3 regions of the Nocardioides sp. CPCC 206347 genome follow, and region 1 is predicted to be linked to each of the others. Evidence: riboswitches for the same ligand, from Rfam matches in the RefSeq annotation. Region 1 holds a riboswitch; each other region holds the start of a gene.
What was found. Region 1 has a riboswitch for cobalamin ahead of ACOACQ_RS15600 (ABC transporter substrate-binding protein). Riboswitches for the same ligand answer to the same signal wherever they lie in the genome.

Region 1 (4,573 bases):
ACGCGTCGGCCTACCTCGGCACCCGCGGGGTCACCGACCAGATGCTGACCAGCGCCTACACGAAGGCGCTCTGGGCCGACACCAACACCGTCCCGACCGGGCCGAAGTACACCGTGATCATGTCGCGCTGGGACGCCGTCGTGACGCCGTACTCCAGCCAGCGGCTCGCGGGCACCAACGTGCGCAACCTCGTCGTCCAGGACTACTGCTGGAACGACAACATCGGCCATGCGGGGCTGGCCTTCGACGGACCCACGATGCAATTGACGCTGAACGCGCTCACCGACGGACCGTCGTGGTTCTGGCCCGTCTGCTGGGACTACGGCCCCCAGTGGCTGTGAGCTGACCGATCACTTCTCCGGAGCTCGACCGTCGTTACCTGCGACAGTTCCAGCGATCCCAGGAGACGACATGAAGACGACAGCACCCACCCCGACCGGACCGGCCGGTCCGCTCGGAGCGGACGAAGCCGAGTTCATGCAGGCGGCCCGCGCCGGTGACGGCGGTCGGTTCGCGCTGCTGACCGAGCGGTACCGCAGGGAGCTGCAGGTCCACTGCTACCGCATGCTCGCGTCGTACGACGACGCGCAGGACCTCACGCAGGAGACCTTCCTGCGGGCGTGGGCGAAGCGCGAGTCGTTCCAGGGACGGGCGTCGCTGCGCACCTGGCTGTACCGGATCGCCACCAACGCCTGCCTGGACTTCCTCGAGAAGCGGCGCGACCGCACGCCGGTCCCGGCCGACCTGCACGGTGCGGGCGGGACGGGCACCGAGGTGCTCTACCTGCAGCCGTGGCCGGACAGCCAGCCGCAGGACCCACACACGCAGGCGGTGGCCCGGGAGACCATCGAGCTGGCGTTCATCGTGGCCGTCCAGCACCTGCCCGCACGCCAGCGCGCCGTACTGATCCTCCGGGACGTGCTCGGGTGGCCGGCGCAGCAGACGGCTGACGCCCTCGACCTGACCCTGGCCTCGGCCAACAGCGCGCTGGCCCGGGGTCGGACCACGATGCGCCAGCACCTCCCCGACGGTCGGCTCGACTGGAGCGCCCGAGCCGGGCAGGGGTTGAGCGAGCAGGAGCAGACGCTGGTGTCGGCGTACGTCGAGCGGCTCGAGAAGCTCGACCTCGAGGGGTTGAGCGAGCTCCTGCGTGACGACGTCCGGTTCGCGATGCCGCCGCAGGTCGGTGTGTGGGTCGGTCTCGAGGCGGTCTTCCAGACCTGGGTCGACGGGCTCAGCGACGCCGACCCGACCGGCTTCCGGTGCCTGACGACGACGGCCAACGGCCAGCCGGCCGTGGCGGCGTACTACCGCCCACCCGGGTCCTCGACGTACGAAGCCCTCGCGATGGACGTCCTGCGGGTGGAGGGTGGGCTCATTGCCGAGCTGCTCACCTTCGGACCCGAGATGTTCGAACGGTTCGGCCTCCCGGAGGAGCTGTGATGCGTGACGTGACCTACTCGATGTCCATGTCCCTCGACGGCTACGTCACCGACCCGGACGGCGGCATTGACTGGAGCGCGCCCTCCGACGAGGTCTTCCAGCTGTCCATGGACGAGATCCGGGGCGTCGGCGTCCACCTGATGGGGCGGCGACTCTACGAGACGATGCTGTACTGGGAGGAGCCCGAGCACCAGGCGGGCTTCGACGGAGCGGAGCTCGAATGGGCCGGTCTCTGGAACCCGCTCCCCAAGGTGGTCTTCTCCACCACGCTCGCCGAGGTGCGGGGGAGTGCCCGGCTGGCCACTGGCACGATCGCCGAGGAGATCGAGCGGTTGCGCTCCGAGCCCGGCGAGGGGGACATCGCGATCGGCGGCGCGACCCTCGCGGCCGAGGCGGCCGAGCTCGGCCTCATCGACGAGTACCGGATCCGGGTCTGCCCGGTGCTGGTCGGCGGCGGGACGCCCTTCTTCGTCCACCGGGAGCGGCGGGTGGACCTCGAGCTCGTCGAGACCCGCGCCTTCGACTCCGGGGTGGTCTTCCTCCGTCACCGCGTGAAGCGGTGACCTGCCTCTGCTACGTTCTCGAACGCCAGTCGTACTCCGAACGGAGTCAGGGAACCCGGTGCGAATCCGGGACTGACGCGCAGCGGTGAGGGTGACGGGCGGGGCACTTTGCCACTGGATCATTGCGATCCGGGAAGGCGCCTCGTCTGGGTGATCCCGAGTCCGAAGACCTGCTGGCCGTGGACGACAACGTCCGCGTGATCTGTCCAACAGGCCTCGCGACAAAGGTCTCGACATGAGATGAGAACTCATGATGCGCATTTCCCGACCCCTGGCGACCCTTGCCTCCGTCTCGCTCCTCACGGCACTCACCGCCTGCGCGGGTGCTCCGAGCGAGGAGAAGGCGGCGTCCCCGCAGGGCGGCTACCCGCTCGAGGTCACCACCTGTGGCTTCACCTCCACCCTCGACGCCCGCCCCACCCGGGCGATCACGATGAACCAGGGCGCGACCGAGGTCGCGCTCGCCCTGGGCGTCGAGGACCAGCTCGTCGGCACGGGCTACATCGACGACGCGGTCCCCGCGAAGTGGAAGGCGGCCTACGACGCGGTGCCGGTGCTCTCCGACCAGTACCCCGACCACGAGACCGTGATCAACGCGAAGCCCGACTTCATCTACGGCTCCTACATCAGTGCGTACGACGACGAGGCCGCCGGTTCGCAGGAGCAGCTCGAGAAGCTGGGCATCGCCTCGATGACCTCGCTCTTCGGGTGCGGTGACGGCGACGCCAAGCCGGAGGGCGGCACCACGTTCGAGACGGTCTGGGACGAGGTCGACCTGGTGGCGAGGGCGTTCGGCGTCCCGGAACGGGCGGAAGCCATCCGCACCGCACAGTCGGAGGTGCTGGAGGAACTGGAGGCCGAGAAGCCCGGCGCCGGCATCGACGTCTTCTGGTACGACTCGGGTGACAAGACGCCGTACGTCGGCACCGGCGAGGGTGGCCCGCAGCTGATCCTCGATGCGGTCGGTGCGACCAACGTGTTCGCGGACATCCCGCACGGCTGGACCGATGTCGCGTGGGAGAAGGTCATCGCGGCCGACCCCGATGTCATCGTCCTCGCCGACGCCTCGTGGTCCACGGCGAAGGAGAAGATCGCCTACCTCAGGAACGACCCGGTGCTCAGCAAGATGCGCGCCGTGAAGGCCGGGGCCTTCGTGGCGCTGCCGTTCTCGGAGACCACGCCCGGGGTCCGCCTCGCCGATGGTGCCGTCAACGTCGGTGGGCAGCTCGACAAGCTGCCGCGCTGATGTCCGTGGCACTCGCGTCGCGCCGGGCCAGCGGGCCCGGCGCGACGGGTGGCCTGCTCGCGGTCGGCCTGGGTGCGCTGCTCGTCGCCGTACTCGTGGTCACGGTGGTGATGGGCGTCGGGATCGGCTCGGTGCCCATCCCGACGTCGACCGTGCTCGAGGTCATCGCGCAACGCTTCGGTCTCGGTGGGGACGTGTCCCTGCTCGACGACCAGATCGTCTGGCAGTTGCGGATGCCGCGCGTGCTCGGGGCCGCGGCCACGGGTGCGGCCCTGGCGCTCGTCGGCGTGGTGCTGCAGTCGTTGACCCGCAACGACCTCGCCGACCCCTACCTGCTCGGCATCTCCGGCGGTGCGGCTGTCGGCGCGGTCAGCGTGCTGGTGCTCGGGGTGTCGGTCGGCGGCCTGCTCGCCACCACGATGCTCACTCTCGGCTCGTTCCTCGGCGCGCTCGGTGCGCTGGTCGCGGTCCTCCTGCTGGCCACCGGCCGGGCGGGGGACCTGCCACCGGCGCGCACCGTGCTGGCCGGTGTGGCGGTCGGGCAGGTGTGCGCGGCGTACACGTCGTTCGTCACCATCATGAGTGGCGACCACGACGCCGCTCGCCGCGTGCTCGCCTGGACGATGGGGTCACTGGCCGGGCTGCGCTGGGACTCGGCGATCCTGTTGCTGGTCGTCGCCGTGGTCGCGTCGGTCGCAGTCCTTGCGTTCACCTCGGACCTCGACGCCTTCGCGTTCGGGGAGTCGGCGGCCAGCTCGCTGGGTGTCTCGGTCAACCGGACCCGCTGGATCCTGCTCACGGGTACGGCGCTCGTCACCGCCAGCCTGGTGGCCTACACCGGTGCCATCGGCTTCATCGGTCTCGTGGTGCCGCACGTCGTGCGGTTGCTGGTGGGACCGAGCCACCGTCGGCTGCTGCCGTTGAGCGCACTGGTCGGGGCGATCCTGCTGGTGTGGGCCGATACGGCGGCCCGGTCGATCATCGACGGCCAGGAGATCCCGATCGGCGTGGTCACGGCCGTGCTCGGTGCCCCGGTGTTCGCCGTACTGCTTCGACGGGAGCGTGCGCGATGAGGGCAGAATCGATCACGTGGGGCGTGCCGGAACGCACGATCCTCCGCAACGTGTCGCTGGAGTGCCCGCCGGGCACCGTGACCGGACTGCTCGGTCCGAACGGCTCGGGCAAGACCTCGCTGCTGCACGTCCTCGCGGGGCTGCGTCGCCCGGACGCCGGCCAGGTGCACCTCGGTGAGGAGAGCCTCCACCGGCTCCCTGCCCGCGACCGGGCCCGCAGGGTGGCGGTGCTCGAGCAGCACTCGGTC
Region 2 (4,573 bases), on a different contig from region 1:
CACGACGGTGTCGGCCGGGGTGGCCCGGATGACCTGGAGCTCCGCCGCGTCGAGACGAATCTGGCAGCCGCCGCAGGCGCGCTGGCGCAGCTCGGAGGCGCCGATGCCGCCCTGGTTGGCGCGCAGCTTCTCGTAGAGCGCGAGCAGGTCGGCCGGGAGATCGGCGACGATCGCGTCGCGACCGGCACCCACCGTGGCCGCCTCGGCGTCGAGCTCGGCACCGCGGGCGTCGCGGGTCGCGGTCAGCTCGCCGAGCCGGGTGTCGATGCTCTCGATCGCGGCGGTGAGCTCGTCCAGCGCGGACTGCGCCTCCTCGAGCTGCTCCATGACCTCGAGCTCCTCGTCCTCCAGCACCGTGATCCGGCGCTCGAGGGTGTCGAGCTCGTGCTGCATCCGTTCGAGGTCCTTGGGGTTGGCGATCAGTCCTGCGTCCATCCGGTCGCGGTCCCGCTTGCGGCGCACCTTGACCGTCTCCACGTCGGCGTCGGCCTTGGCCTGGGCCACGGCGAGGTCGTCGACGACGATCCGCTGGTCGCGCATCCTGCCGTCGACATCGGCACGCTTGCCGAGGAGCTCGGCGATCTCGGCACCCTCTGCAGGATGGGTGCGCTGGTGGCGCAGCTTGTCGATCTGGGCGTCCAGCGCCTGCAGGTCGAGCAGGCGCAATTGGGCGGCGGGGTCGGCCTTCATCGGATGCTCTCGGGGATGCTCACGGATGCGCTCACAGGTGCATTGTCCAAGGGTCGGTGACGATCGTGCTCACCCGGGTCTCCACGGCGTCGCCCAGTGCCTCGACGAGGCGTTGCTCGACGACGGGCAACCAGGTCGATTCGGCGGCCCAGTGGGCGATGTCGATGAGTGCCGGCCCGCCCTTCTCCAAGAACTCGGCGGCCGGGTGGTGCCGCAGGTCGCTGGTGACGTAGGCATCCACGTCGAGCCCGGCCACCCGGTCCAGCAGGAAGTCACCGGCCCCGCCGCAGACGGCGACCCGCTTGATCGGGCGCTCCGGGTCCCCGGCGACCCGGACCCCGTGCGAGGTGGCGGGCAGCGCCTTCGCGACGGACTCGGCGAACTCGGCGAGCGTCACCTGCGCGACCGTGCCGATCCGGCCGGTCCCCGTCGTGGTGAGGCCGTTGTCGGCGAGCTGGACGACGTCGTACGCGGGCTCCTCGTAGGGGTGCGCGGCGAGCATCGCCCGGACCACGGCGGTCCGCAGCGAGCGCGCGAGGACCACCTCGATCCGCACCTCCTCGACCGTCTCGAGGTCGCCGACGGTGCCGATCATCGGGTTCGCACCGTCGAGCGGGCGGAACCGGCCCTGGCCGGGTGCGCTGGTGAAGGACGCGAAGTCGTAGTCGCCGATCCGGCCGGCGCCCGCTTCTGCGATCGCGGCGCGGACCGGGGCGGCAGCGTCCGCCGGGACGAAGACCGTCAGCTTGTCGACCGGCTCCGAGGAGGCCGGGATGATCGGTGCCAGCTCGGTGAGGCCGAGCGCGAGGGCCAGGGACTCCGACACTCCCCCGACGGCCTGGTCGGCGTTCGTGTGGGCGGTCAGCAGGGCGCAGTCGGCCTTCGCGAGGGTGTGCAGCGTGCGGCCCTTCGGCGTCGTCGCGGCGAACCCCGTGACGCCCTTCAGGAACAGCGGGTGGTGCACGACGAGCAGGTCGGCCTTCCACTCGGCCGCTTCGGCCGCAACGGCAGGCGTGGGGTCGACGGCGAAGAGGACCCTCTTCACGGACTGGCCCGGGTCGCCGTACACGAGGCCGACGGCGTCCCAGCTGTCCGCGGTCGAGGGCGGGTACCAGCCATGGATCAGGTCGGTGACGTCCTGGAGCGTGGGCATGAGCGTCAGGCTACTGCGGTCGCCGTGGGCGCCGGGACGGACACCGGCCCGGGATTGATACCCTGCCGGGGCCAGTCGACCTCCACAGAAGTGCGAAACGTGGAAGTCAGGGAACCCGGTGAGAGTCCGGGACTGACGCGCAGCGGTATGGGTGACGGACGGAGCACCGGGAAACCGGTACAGCCACTGGACCTTCGGGTCCGGGAAGGCGCTCCGCACCGGAGGATCCCGAGTCCGAAGACCTGCTGGCCCTTGCGACAACCGTCGCGAGGTCACCAAGGAATTTTGCAGGGGCAACGCGACGAGCCCCCTGACCTCGAAGGACCGCATCGCCATGGCCACGAATCGCAGCCGGCCGGACCGCTGCCCGGGCGTCGTGCACCCGTGGCTCGCCGAGGACGGCGGACTGGTCCGGATCCGGATCCCTGGCGGGCGGATCTCCCTGTCGTCCCTTCAGGCGCTGGTAGCCGTGGCCGAGGAGTACGGCGACGGGCGGGTGCGGTTGACGGCGCGCGCCAACCTGCAGGTCCGTTCGATGCCCGTCGACAGCGAGGCCGGGGACCGGCTCGCCGAACCGGCCCTCGTCGCCCTCGAGGCCACCGGGCTGCTTCCGTCGCGGGAGCACGACCGGATCCGCAACGTCCTCGTCTCCCCACAGACCGGGATCGCCGGCGGTCGCGCCGACCTGCGCCCCGTCGTGGCCGCGCTCGACGCGCTCCTGCTCGGCGACCCGACCCTCGCCGGGTTGCCCGGCCGCTTCCTCTTCACGCTCGACGACGGCCGCGGCGACCTCGCCGACCGGCATCGCGACCTGGGCCTCGTCGCCCTGTCCCCCGAGTCTGCGCAGCTGCGCGTCGGGACCGGGTTCGGGCCCGTGGTGCCCCTCGCCGGCGCCGCCGACGCGATCAGTGACCTGGCCCGCCTGTTCCTCGAGGCGCGTGGCGAGGGGCCCGAGGCGCCCTGGCACGTGACCGAGCTCCCCGCACCCCTGATTGACCCGGTCGCACCCGCGCCCGGCGCCGACATCACCAGCGCATCCCTGCCCTTCGGCCCCGTGGCCGGCGGCGAGCACGTGCAGGTGGACGAGACCGGCATCGATGCCAGCATGGTCGCGTCCATGCTCGCGTCACGGACCGGCCGGGGTGACCTGGTCGTCGTGACGCCGTGGCACGGTGTGCTGATCCCTGAGGAGAACCGCAATGAGTGAGCAGATCGACCTGACGGCACCGCCGCGCCGCTACGAGTACATCGCCGACGGCCCCGCGATCTACGTCGACTCGTTCGCGACCATCCGCCGGGAGTCCGACCTCACCGGGATCCCCACCGAGGCCGAGAAGGTCGCCGTACGGATGATCCACGGCAGCGGCCAGACCGACCTCGTGCGCGACCTCGTGATCCACCCGGGCCTCGTGTCCGCTGCCCGCACCGCGCTGGCGTCCGGTGCACCGATCCTGTGCGACGCCCGGATGGTCGCGATGGGCATCACCGCCGGCCGCCTGCCCGCCGACAACCCGGTGCACTGCTTCCTCACCGACCCCCGGACGCCCGAGCTGGCGAAGGCGTGGTCGACCACCCGTACCGCTGCGGCAGTCTCGCTGTGGGAGCCGCTGCTCGAGGGTGCCGTCGTCGCCATCGGCAACGCCCCGACCGCGCTCTTCCACCTGCTCGAGATGATCCTCGACGGCGGACCCCGACCCGCCGCGATCGTCGGCTGCCCCGTCGGCTTCATCGGCGCCGCTGAATCCAAGGACGCGCTCGCCACCTTCGCCACCGACCACGGCATCGACATCCCGTTCGTCACCGTGCGCGGTCGCCGGGGCGGCTCCGCCATGGCGTCCTCGGCCGTCAACGCGTTGGCGCAGGAGGAGGAGTGACCCTCCCCATGACCGGCTCCTTCCACGTCGTCGGCATCGGCCCCGGTGATCCCGAGCTCATCACCCGCAAGGCCGAGCGCCTGATCGGTGCCGCCAGCGTCGTGGCGTTCCATGCCGGCGTCACCAAGCAGTCGCATGCCCGCCGGATCGCCGCGCACCTGATCCCGGCCGACGCCGTCGAGGAGGAGCTGCGCTACCCCGTCACCACGGGCAGCACCGACCACCCCGGCGGGTACGTCGGCGCGCTGGCCGACTTCTACGACGAGTGCGAAGCACGGCTTGCCGCCCACCTCGACGCGGGTCGTGACGTCGTACTGCTGGCCGAGGGGGACCCGCTCTTCTACGGCTCCTCGATGTACCTCTTGGACCGGTTCCGCGACCGCTTCGAGACCGAGGTCGTCCCGGGCATCCCGGCCTTCGCTGCCGCGACCGCCGCCATCCCCGCTCCCCTGGTGCGCCAGACCGACGTCCTGACCGTCCTGCCCGGCACGCTCCCCGAGGCCGAGCTCGCCCGGCGCCTGGCCGACACCGACGGCGCCATCATCATGAAGCTCGGCCGCACCTTCCCGGCCGTCCGCTCGGCCCTGGCGCAGGCCGGTCGCCTCGAGGGCGCCTGGTACGTCGAACGTGCCTCGCAGCCCGAGCAGCGCTGGCTGCCCGTCGCCGAGGTGGACGCCGAGTCGGTCCCGTACTTCTCGCTCATCGTCGTTCCCGGTGACTCCGCGCACCGCCCGACCGCCTCCCGCCTCCGCTCGTTGGTTGAGGTGCGAGGAGCGCTAGCGACGAGCCTCGAAACCACCGAGACCATGGACGCTGCGGAGCTCCTCGTCATCGGCCTCGGCCCCGGCCCGGACGG
Region 3 (4,573 bases), on a different contig from region 1:
CGCGCCGGAGCATGGCGCGGGCTCCGTCGCGTCTCGGTGTCCCGGCGCGCGCGGTGTCTCCTATGGTGGTCGTCGTCACACCTTCGTCCTGCCAGGAGGCCCCGTGTTCGTCCCGTTCAGCGTCAATGACTTCCTCGACCGTGCCGTCACGGTCTACGGCGAGCGGGTCGGTGTGGTGGACGAGCCCGACCAGCCCGCAGCCAGTCTCGGTGAGCTCACCTATGCGCAGTTCGGGGAGCTGGCCCGGCGCCAGGCCGCGAAGCTCGACGAGCTCGGCATCGGCGTCGGCGACCGGGTCGCGATCGTCAGCCACAACAGCAGCCGGCTGCTGACGTCGTTCTACGGCGTGAGCGGCTGGGGCCGGGTGCTGGTTCCGGTGAACTTCCGGTTGAGCCCCGACGAGGTGCAGTACATCGTCGAGCACTCCGGAGCGCGGGTCCTCTACATCGACCCCGAGCTCGAGGAGTCGCTGGCCGACGTCACGTGCGAGCAGAAGTTCGTGATCGGCGACGACGACGCGCTGTACGCGCCGGAGGGCACCGAGCCGCGGTCGTGGGAGTACGACGAGGCGGCGACGGCCACCATCAACTACACCTCCGGTACGACGGCCCGGCCCAAGGGCGTCCAGATCACGCACCGCAACATCTGGGTCAACGCGCTGACCTTCGGGCTGCACGCTCAGATCAACGACCGCGACGTCTACCTCCACACGCTGCCGATGTTCCACGCCAACGGCTGGGGGATGCCGTTCGCGATGACCGGCATCGGTGCCCGGCACGTCGTGCTGCGCAAGATCGACGGTGCCGAGATCCTGCGGCGGGTGCGCGACCACGGCGTCACGGTGATGTGTGCCGCTCCTGCGGTCGCGGCCGCCGTACTCGAAGCGGCGCAGACGTGGGAGGGCGAGATCCCCGGGCGCGACCGGGTGCGGATCATCATGGCGGGCGCCCCGCCGCCGACGAAGACCGTCGTGCGGGTCGAGGAGGAGCTCGGCTGGGAGTTCATCCAGATCTACGGCCTCACCGAGACCTCGCCGCTGCTGACGTTCAACCGCACCCGTGCGGAATGGGACGACCTGTCGGCCCAGGAGCGGGCCGCGAAGCTGACGCGCGCGGGTGCGCCGGCGCTGGGCGTCCGGCTGAGGACTGACGAGTCCGAGGAGGGCGCAGGGGAGGTGCTGGCCCGGTCGAACGTCGTCCTCGAGGGGTACTGGGAGCAGCCCGAGGAGTCGGCGGCCGCGCTGAAGGACGACTGGTTCCACACCGGTGACGGCGGCTACCTCGGTGACGACGGCTACCTGACGATCGCGGACCGCAAGAAGGACGTGATCATCACCGGAGGCGAGAACGTCACGTCGATCGAGGTCGAGGACACCTTGTTCTCGCACCCTGCGGTGGCCGAGGTCGCGGTGATCGGCGTCCCCAGCGAGAAGTGGGGCGAGACGATCAAGGCACTGGTGGTCCTGACCGCCGACGCCACCGCGGGCCCCGAGATGGAGGCCGAGCTGATCCGGTGGTGCAAGGACCGCCTGGCGGGCTACAAGGCTCCGACGTCGGTGGAGTTCCGTGACGAACTGGCCCGGACGGCGACCGGCAAGCTGCAGAAGTTCAAGCTCCGCGCGCCCTACTGGGACGGGTTGACCCGCCAGGTGAACTGAGCCGCCGGGACGAGCGAGGCGGCCCAGCCGGCACCCTGCCAGGCGGCAACGGTGTCGGTGGCCCAGGTCGACGCTGCGGCGTCGAGGGAGTCGATGACGTCGATCTCGGTCTCGACCGGCGAAGCCGTCGCGACGAGCGGCTGGCCGCTGATCGGGTCGGTCAGGTCGGGCCCGCCGTCGACGCAGGTCGCGCGGACCAGGCCGATGCCGAGCCGCCGCTGGTTCAGGGCCAGGCTCAGCGCGGCGATCCCGGCGTCGCCGTACCCGACGACCGAGAGGCCGTCCGGCGGGTGCACCGAGGACTCGCGGGCATAGCGGACCGAACGGAGCAGGTCACCCCCATCGGTCCACGTCGGTACGACGACCCGGACCTTCGCCCGGGTGGCGATCCGGCTCGCCAGTGCCGCCACGGCGTCGGGGTCCGTGCGCACCGCCGGATGCCACAGGAGGAGGGTGTCGGCGTTGGGATGTCCGTGTACCGCGACCTGGATGCCGGGCGACTGCTGTGTGACCACGGGACCACCGTAGGCTGAGCACCCACATGTCCGTGGCACAGGAACCCGGTGCGAGACCGGGGCGGTTCCGCCACTGTGATCCCAGCCGAGCAGATCGGCACGGGTGAGCCAGACACTGGTCGCGGACATCAGCCACCGATCGAGGGGCGCGAACCCCGAGGAGGAACCCGTGCGCATCGCACTCCTGTCCACGTCCGACACCGACCTGCTCTCTGCCCGGTCGAGTGGTGCGGACTACGGCTGGGCCAACCCCAGCCGCTCCGACCTCGCCGACCTGACGGTCCTGGCGGAGGGCGCCGACCTGGTCGTGCTGCGCCTGCTGGGCTCCCCGCAGCAGTACGACGCCGAGCTGGCCGCGTTGCGCGGCACCGGGCGTCCGCTCGTGGTGCTCGGCGGCGAGCTCACGCCCAGCGCAGAGCTCATGGAGACCTCGACCGTCCCCGTCGGTGTCGCCGCCGAGGCGCACCGCTACCTCGCCGAGGGTGGCCCGCGGAACCTGGCCCAGCTGCACCGCTTCCTCTCCGACACCGTGCTGCTGACCGGTGAGGGGTTCGAGGCGCCGGAGGTGATCCCGGCGTGGGGGATCCTCGAGCGACCGGCGGTTTCGAGGCTCGCTGGCGCTCGCACCTCAACCACCGGCGATGTCGCGAAGGTGGGGGTCCTGTTCTACCGGGCGCACCACGCGAGCGGGAACACCGATTTCGTCCACGCGCTGTGCGACGCCATCGACGCGACCGGTGACGCGATCGGCGTACCCGTGTTCGCGGGATCGCTGCGCGCCGCTCCCGACGAGCTGTTCGCGGCCCTGGCCGACCTGGACGCACTGGTGGTCACGGTGCTGGCTGCCGGCGGCAGCACGCCCGCGGCCGTCAGCGCTGGTGGAGACGACGAGACGTGGGACGTGGAGCGGATCGCCGCCCTCGACGTCCCCGTCCTGCAGGGGCTGTGCCTGACCAGCAGCCGCGAGGAGTGGGAGGAGTCGGACGACGGCGTCACGCCGCTCGACTACGCCAACCAGGTCGCCATCCCGGAGTTCGACGGCCGGATCAGCACCGTGCCGTTCTCCTTCAAGGAGATCGACCCCAACGACCCGGCCGGCCTGCCGTCGTACGTCGCCGACGCGGAGCGATCGGCCCGTGTCGCCGGCCTCGCGGTGAACTATGCGCGCCTCCGCTCGGTGCCGCCGTCGGAGAAGAAGCTCGCGCTGATGCTCAGCGCCTACCCGACCAAGCACGCCCGGATCGGCAACGCTGTCGGCCTCGACACCCCGGTGTCGACGGTCCGCCTGCTGCGCCGGCTCCAGGAGCAGGGCTACGACCTCGGGGTTTCGACGAGCTCGACCGGCGTACCTTCGGTGGTCGACATCATTGCGATGGACGACGACACCGAAGCCGGTGACGCCCTCATCCACGCGCTGATCGCCGCGGGTGGGCAGGACGAGGAGTGGCTGACGCAGGCGCAGCTGACCGACGCGCACGTGCGGATCAACAAGGCCGACTACGACGCCTGGACCTCGGACGTGCCGGCCGACCTGCGCGACGCAATGGTCGAGGCCTGGGGCGAGTCCCCGGGCTCGCTGTTCGTCAACGACTCCGGCGAGATCGTGCTCGCCACGCTGCAGGCCGGCAACATCGTGCTGATGATCCAGCCGCCCCGCGGCTTCGGCGAGAACCCCGTCGCGATCTACCACGACCCGGATCTCGCTCCGAGCCACCACTACCTGGCGGCGTACCGCTGGGTGCAGCACGGCTTCGGTGCCCACGCCGTGGTCCACCTCGGCAAGCACGGCTCGATGGAGTGGCTGCCCGGCAAGAACGCAGCACTGTCGGCCTCCTGTGCGACGGACGCCGCGATCGGCAGCATGCCGCTGATCTACCCGTTCCTCGTCAACGACCCGGGCGAGGGTGCGCAGGCCAAGCGCCGTGCGCACGCCACGATCATCGACCACCTGGTGCCGCCGATGGCGCGCGCCGAGAGCTACGGCGACATCGCTCGGCTCGAGGGCCTGCTCGAGGAGTACGACAAGATCTCGGCGATGGACCCGGGCAAGCTCGCGGCCATCCGCGGCGAGATCTGGCAGCTCATGCACGCCGCCGAGATGCACCGCGACCTCGGGCTCGAGGAGCGTCCCGACGACGAGCAGTTCGACGACTTCCTGCTGCACGTCGACGGCTGGCTGTGCGAGATCAAGGACTCCCAGATCCGCGACGGCCTGCACGTCCTGGGCCAGGCGCCGGACGGCGAGGCCCGGGTCAACCTGGTCCTCGCGATCCTGCGTGCGTCGCAGGTGTGGGGCGGACAGGCCCAGTCGGTGCCTGGCCTGCGGTCCGCGCTCGGCCTGGCCGTCGACGCGCCCACCACCGACGTCGACCGCGTCGAGGCGGAAGCCCGCGAGCTGGTC

Region 2: it holds a riboswitch for cobalamin, as region 1 does, so the genes downstream of both, ACOACQ_RS23660 (nitrite reductase) here and ACOACQ_RS15600 (ABC transporter substrate-binding protein) in region 1, are expected to answer to the same signal.
Region 3: it holds a riboswitch for cobalamin, as region 1 does, so the genes downstream of both, cobN (cobaltochelatase subunit CobN) here and ACOACQ_RS15600 (ABC transporter substrate-binding protein) in region 1, are expected to answer to the same signal.

The regions. Positions count from the first base shown of each region.
Region 1 covers NZ_JBMCYZ010000004.1:263,929-268,501, reverse strand. The annotation lists gene ACOACQ_RS15615 (esterase/lipase family protein) at 1-341, shown strand, start outside; gene ACOACQ_RS15610 (RNA polymerase subunit sigma-70) at 412-1,443, shown strand; gene ACOACQ_RS15605 (dihydrofolate reductase family protein) at 1,443-2,006, shown strand; cobalamin riboswitch at 2,016-2,199, shown strand; gene ACOACQ_RS15600 (ABC transporter substrate-binding protein) at 2,257-3,252, shown strand; gene ACOACQ_RS15595 (FecCD family ABC transporter permease) at 3,363-4,325, shown strand; gene ACOACQ_RS15590 (ABC transporter ATP-binding protein) at 4,322-4,573, shown strand, end outside.
Region 2 covers NZ_JBMCYZ010000010.1:46,494-51,066, reverse strand. The annotation lists gene ACOACQ_RS23670 (zinc ribbon domain-containing protein) at 1-690, opposite strand, end outside; gene ACOACQ_RS23665 (Nif3-like dinuclear metal center hexameric protein) at 722-1,843, opposite strand; cobalamin riboswitch at 1,899-2,108, shown strand; gene ACOACQ_RS23660 (nitrite reductase) at 2,178-3,050, shown strand; gene ACOACQ_RS23655 (precorrin-8X methylmutase) at 3,043-3,717, shown strand; gene cobJ (precorrin-3B C(17)-methyltransferase) at 3,726-4,573, shown strand, end outside.
Region 3 covers NZ_JBMCYZ010000010.1:18,709-23,281, forward strand. The annotation lists gene ACOACQ_RS23525 (AMP-binding protein) at 104-1,657, shown strand; gene ACOACQ_RS23530 (hypothetical protein) at 1,624-2,172, opposite strand; cobalamin riboswitch at 2,157-2,311, shown strand; gene cobN (cobaltochelatase subunit CobN) at 2,342-4,573, shown strand, end outside.